2 linked regions of the Flavivirga eckloniae genome follow. The protein of the gene in region 1 interacts with the protein of each later gene in a pairwise test. Links are inferred from orthologs where the notes say so. Each region holds a gene or a part of one and is shown on either strand. Other genes may lie near its edges.

The links.
Region 2: the proteins of priA (region 1) and C1H87_RS14425 interact in binary tests that used the Escherichia coli proteins (3 or more experiments, as listed by UniProt). The link is inferred for Flavivirga eckloniae from one-to-one orthologs.

Annotation. Positions count from the first base shown.
Region 1 is NZ_CP025791.1:1,136,289-1,139,682, reverse strand. Bases 54-3,109 are described here. They hold priA (replication restart helicase PriA), read left to right. Parts: upstream 54-382; coding sequence 383-2,836; downstream 2,837-3,109. Other genes in these bases: C1H87_RS04610 (LytR/AlgR family response regulator transcription factor), read right to left, coding at 2,880-3,109; C1H87_RS04620 (DUF2147 domain-containing protein), read left to right, coding at 54-364. Also shown: more of C1H87_RS04620, read left to right, coding at 1-53; more of C1H87_RS04610, read right to left, coding at 3,110-3,394.
Region 2 is NZ_CP025791.1:3,496,283-3,499,385, forward strand. What follows is about bases 56-2,820. They hold C1H87_RS14425 (single-stranded DNA-binding protein), read left to right. Parts: upstream 56-1,092; coding sequence 1,093-1,548; downstream 1,549-2,820. Other genes in these bases: mutY (A/G-specific adenine glycosylase), read left to right, coding at 56-827; C1H87_RS14430 (gliding motility-associated protein GldE), read left to right, coding at 1,575-2,820. Outside these bases: more of mutY, read left to right, coding at 1-55; more of C1H87_RS14430, read left to right, coding at 2,821-2,879; gliding motility lipoprotein GldD, read left to right, coding at 2,925-3,103. UniProt on the Escherichia coli protein: Plays an important role in DNA replication, recombination and repair. Binds to ssDNA and to an array of partner proteins to recruit them to their sites of action during DNA metabolism. Acts as a sliding platform that migrates on DNA via reptation.

The sequences.
Region 1 (3,394 bases):
TATTTTTGGAAAGTGGCGAACGATTGACGATGTGAGTAAAGAAGCAAAATCTATAGTAGAGATTTACAAAGAAAACGGAAAGATTTTTGGAAAAATAGTACAGATATTAAATCCAGAAAAAAAAGATGCTTTATGTAAAAAGTGTTTAGGCGATGAAAAGGATAAACCTGTTTTGGGGTTGGTATTAATTAAAAATATGGAGCGTGATGGCGAATATTATGAGAACGGAACGATTTTCGATCCGGAAAAAGGTAAAACGTATAAGTGTAGACTAGGATTAACAGATAATCCGAATATTCTACAAGTTAGAGGTTACATCGCCTTTTTATATGCAACCCAATATTGGGAACGTGTTATTGAATAACTTAAAATCCCACTTTTTTTGAACCACTTTATAGACGTTATAATTCCCGTACCCTTAAAAAAGCTCTTTACCTATAGTATAAGTGCTTCGGAATTTGATTTCTTAAAACCCGGAATGCGCGTTGCTGTTCCCTTCGGAAAGTCGAAAATCTATACAGGTATTGTTTTTAGGGTTCATAACGATCCACCTATAGCATACGAAGCCAAAGATATCCAGCAAATTTTAGATGACACACCAATAGTAAACAACAAACAGTTGCAATTGTGGCAATGGATAGCAGATTACTACATGTGTACATTAGGGGATGTAATGCGTGCCGCTTTGCCCAGTGCTTTTATTTTAGAAAGCGAAACGGTCATCTTAAAAAATAACATCAAAACCATTGACGAATCTATATTAAAGGATGATGAGTTTTTAGTGTATGAAGCTTTACATCATCAATCATCTTTAAAGATTCATGATATCTCTAATATTCTCGATAAAAAAAATGTGTTGCCGGTAATTAAGCGATTAATTGAAAAGGAGGCTATTTCTGTTGAAGAAGAGGTATATGAAAAGTACAAGCCTAAATTGGTTCGTTATGTCAAGTTACATTCGAGGTTTTCTTCAGAAGAAGGACTTCAAAAATTATTAGACGATTTAAGCAGGGCACCAAAGCAACGTCAGGTAATCTTAACCTTGTTTTCAGTTTCGGCAACGACAAAAAAGCCTGTAAAAGTTTCAGATTTAGTTGCTCAAAGCGGGGCATCCACAGCTATTATAAAATCATTGATAGATAAAGAAGTTCTTGAGGAATATTATATTCAAACCGATCGTGTTCAATATTCGGGAGAAGAAAACGAAGCTACAAAAAAACTTAACGAACATCAGGAAACAGCCCTAAAGGAAATTAAAGAATCCTTTGAAAAATATATGGTTACATTGCTTCATGGGGTTACTTCTTCTGGCAAAACCGAAGTATATGTTAAGCTTATAGAAGAGGCCCTAAATATGGGGCAGCAGGTTCTTTATTTATTACCAGAAATAGCTTTAACGGCGCAATTAATTACGAGATTACAGAATTATTTTGGAGAACAAGTAGCCATTTTTCATTCAAAGTATTCAACTCAGGAGCGGGTTGAGGTCTGGAACCATGTTTTAAATAAATCTGAGAAAGCTAAAGTAGTTTTAGGAGCACGCTCTTCCATATTTTTACCATTTGATAATATAGGACTTATTATTGTTGATGAGGAGCATGAGCAATCTTTTAAGCAATTTGATCCCGCGCCACGTTACCATGCACGCGATACCGCTGTTGTGCTCGCAAATATGCATAAAGCAAAAATACTTTTAGGGTCTGCTACACCAAGCCTGGAAAGTTATTTTAATGCCAAGCAAAACAAATATGGCTTTGTTGAGATAACAAAACGTTACAATAATGTTTTAATGCCGGATATTGAGCTGATCGACATTAAAGATAAGTTCAAGAAAAAGTTAATGAAAGGGCATTTTAGCGATAGGCTTATTGAAGAAATGACTGAGACTTTACAAGAAGGCCATCAAATAATATTATTTCAAAACCGACGTGGTTTTTCTCCTATCGTAGAGTGTAATACCTGTGGTAATTCACCTCAGTGCCCAAATTGCGATGTAAGTTTAACGTATCATCAATATAGAAACCAATTGCGTTGCCATTATTGTGGCTATAATTCTTCAATGATAAAGGATTGTGCGGCTTGTGGTAGCCCGGAATTAGATACTAAAGGATTTGGTACGGAGCAAATAGAGGAAGAGGTAAAGTTATTATTTCCAGATTACAAAGTAGCAAGAATGGATTTAGATACTACCCGAGGAAAATACGGGTACGAGAAAATAATAACGGCTTTAGAGCAGCAGGAGATAGATATTTTAGTAGGAACACAAATGCTAACGAAAGGCTTGGACTTTAGGCATGTTAAATTGGTTGGTATTATGAATGCCGATAACATGCTTAACTTTCCAGATTTTAGAGCGCACGAACGTAGCTTTCAGCTTATGTTGCAAGTGTCGGGTAGAGCAGGGAGAACAGATCAAAGAGGAAAAGTGTTGATACAAACATATAATCCGTATCATAACATTTTACAGCAGGTATCTACCAATAATTATATAGATATGTTTAACGAGCAAATGAACGATCGGTATAATTATAAATACCCGCCTATTTACAAGCAAATAAAAATCACGTTAAAACATAAAGATTATAGTAAAGTAGATGCAGCTTCGGTTTGGTTGGCGAAATCTTTACGACAGGTTTTTAGGGAATATGTTTTAGGGCCGGAATCGCCACCTATTTCCAGAATAAGAAATCAGTTTCATAAAAACATTCTCGTGAAGATTCCTAAACAGCAATCTTTGTCAAAAACGAAAGAAGCTATCATTAAAATAAACAATAGCTTCTTGAATATAAAAGATTTTCGGTCGGTTAAAATAATCTTAAATGTCGATAACTTTTAAATTTAGCTAAGCCTTTGGTTAAATTTTGGTTAGTTAGTTAGATCTAAATATTGTTTAAGGCATCAACCAACTGAGTCTTTTTATTTCTACTTAACGGAATTTCATAAGCTCCGACTTCAACGTTCTTACTGTTAAACCTGTCAATTTTATCAAGATTAACAATGTACGATTTATGAATTCTTAAAAACTTACCTTCGGGTAGTTCAGCTTCAAAAGATTTCATTGTAGATAATACTACCAAACTAGTTTCTTCTGTAACTAATTTTACATAATCACCTAGAGCTTCGATCCATTTAATATCTTTGATATAAACTTTACGTTTTTTAAGGTTACTCTTTACAAAAATATGTTCACCTTCTTCTTCGTTAAAGTCTAGAGTCAATCTATGTTGCTCTAAGGCTTTATCAACAGAAGTGTTAAAACGTTCTCTTGTAATTGGCTTATGCAAATAGTCGGTAGCATCGTAATTAAATGCTTTAAATGCATACTCTGTTTTACCAGTTACAAAAATAATTTGAGGTTTGTTGTTTAATACATCCAAAAGCTCAAATCCATTTA
Region 2 (3,103 bases), 2.4 Mb from region 1 along the record:
CGTGGCAGGGACTAGGATATTATTCACGAGCCAGAAATTTACATACTACTGCCAAACACGTTGTAAATGAGCTAAAAGGCGTGTTTCCTGTTAGTTATAAAGACTTGTTGAAACTTAAAGGGGTTGGTGATTATACAGCAAGCGCCATAGCTTCTATCTGTTTTAATGAGGTAGCAGCTGTTGTAGATGGGAATGTATATAGAGTGTTGTCAAGGTATTTTGATATTAATACTCCAATTAATTCTTCAAAAGGAACAAAAGAGTTTAAGACATTGGCTCAGGAATTGATCGATAAAAAGAATCCGGCGGAGTTTAACCAAGCTATTATGGAATTTGGAGCAACACAGTGTACACCTAAAAACCCAGATTGCAATGTTTGTCCTTTTAATAAAAGCTGCATGGCCTTCAATAAAAATAAAATAAACGAATTGCCTGTTAAAATTAAATCGGCAAAGGCAAAAAAGAAATATTTTAACTTTTTGGTGTTCATTTCTAACGACGGAAAGACTGTTTTAGAAAAAAGAGAGGGTAAAGGTATTTGGCAGAACCTATATCAATTTCCTTTAATTGAAACCAATGCTAATGTTGATGAAGAAACTTTTAAGAACCTTATTAAGGAACATAATTTAATAAAAGGAATACCATTTGAACTCTCCTTATATAATAAAGACGTTGTTGTACATAAGTTATCTCATCAACATTTGCATACTAGGTTTTGGATTATAAATGTAAACAGGCTTATAACCGAAGGGATTTCTACACAGGACATAAATAATTATGCTGTACCAATTTTAATAGGAAATTTTATTGAAACCTTTAATTTTTAAAAACGACTCTCAAACATGACTACGATTGGGATTCTGTTGAAATTGTAATTTCAGTGTTTGTGAAATACTTATTGAAATAAGTCATATTAATAGTGAGTTTATCCTTAAGGTTAGTCCACCTTTAAATCTAACTCAAGTTAACTATAAGGTTTCTCGTAATTCTTTATTTTTGATTGGTTTAGATACAACAATCATATTTTTTTATTAATTTTAAAAAAATGCGGCGCAATATTGTAATTTTGTGTTCTTAAACAAACAATAATTTATGTCTGGAACTTTAAATAAAGTAATGTTAATAGGTCATTTAGGAGATGAAGTAAAAATGCATTATTTTGAAGGTGGTGGTTGTGTTGGTAGATTTCCTTTGGCAACAAACGAAACGTATACGAACAAACAAACCAACGAGCGCATTACAAATACAGAGTGGCATAATATTGTTGTTAGAAATAAAGGCGCCGAAATATGCGAAAAGTATTTAAGCAAAGGCGACAAGGTTTATATTGAAGGTAGATTAAAAACACGAAAGTGGCAAGATGATAGTGGTAACGAAAGATACTCTACCGAAATTCAATGTACCGATTTTACGTTCCTTTCAACAAAAAAAGAAAGCGAGAATAATGCTGTAGCTAACCAAAATCAGTCTATAGCCCAAAAACCAGCTCCAGAACAACCGTCAACTAGTGAGCCTATTGGGGAAGAAAACGACGATCTTCCATTTTAATTTAAGTTCAACCAAAAAGAGAGTATTTGGATCCTGACCCCTCGAGTTTTAAACCTTTATTAATTTCAATTGATTTTTCAATTGTTACTGGTTTTGTATTACTGTTTTTACTATTAGTTTGTTCCGCTCTTATCTCCGGGGCAGAGGTAGCCTTGTTTTCACTTAGCAGAAAAGATATCGATGAAGGTTTAGAAAAAAAATCTAAACGTATCGAGATTATATCCAAACTTTTGGAACATCCCAAAAAGTTACTGGCCACCATATTAGTTGCCAATAATTTTATAAACATTGCCATAGTTATTCTGTTCGCCTTTTTGGGCGATTTTATGTTTGAAAACATCACGAGTACTTACGTTAAGTTTATTGTTGAGGTAATAGTTATTACATTTTTAATCTTATTATTTGGCGAAATTTTACCTAAAATATATGCCAGTAGAAATAACTTGAAGTTTTCTTCATTTATGGCGTATCCGCTGCGGGTTTTAGATGTTGTTTTATCACCAGTAAGCATGCCAATGCGAAGGGTAACAGTAGCTATTCATAACAGGTTGGGGAAACAGAAATCTAATTTAAGTGTCGATCAGCTTTCTCAAGCTTTAGAGTTAACAAGCAAAGAAGATACAACCAAGGAAGAACATAAAATTTTACAGGGAATTGTGTCCTTTGGTAATACAGATACCAAACAGGTTATGCGCCCTAGAATAGACATTTTTGCACTAAACATTGAGCAGAAATACAACGAAATTATGCCTGAAATAATTTCTAACGGCTATTCCAGAATTCCTGTTTATGAAGACAATATAGATACCATTAAGGGTATACTCTATGTGAAGGATTTATTACCTCATATAGATAAAAAACAGTTTGATTGGGCGAGCTTAATACGAGAGCCTTTTTTCGTTCCTGAAAACAAGAAATTGGATGATCTAATGTCAGAATTTCAAGAGAAAAAGGTGCATTTAGCAGTTGTGGTAGATGAATATGGGGGTACCTCTGGTTTAATTTCGTTAGAAGATATTATCGAAGAAATTGTGGGCGATATTAGTGATGAGTTTGATGATGAAGATCTTATGTATTCTAAATTGGACGATAATAATTTTGTTTTTGAAGGAAAAACAGCTTTAAAGGATTTTTATAAAATTGTTAAAGTTGAAGATACGACCATTTTTGAAGACAATAAGGGAGAGGCAGAGACCATCGCAGGATTCGTACTTGAAATATCTGGAAGTTTCCCAAAACTAAACAGTAAAATAAATTTTGAAAATTACGTTTTTACAATAGAGGCTTTAGATAGGAAAAGGATAAAGCTTTTAAAGTTTACAATTACCTAATTTTATATTAAAGACTGTATATTGCCACTGCAAATGAAACACTATATGATTTTAAAGCTGTCTTTTAAATTTTTACTAAAAACGTTCGTAATTATTGGTGTTTTTGTATTAGTGTCTTGTAAAGAAGATTATGTGCCAAAACCTAAAGCTTATTTAAGACTCGACTACCCCAGAGCAAAGTATACAGAGACTAAATTAAATGTCCCCTTTTCGTTCGAAACAAA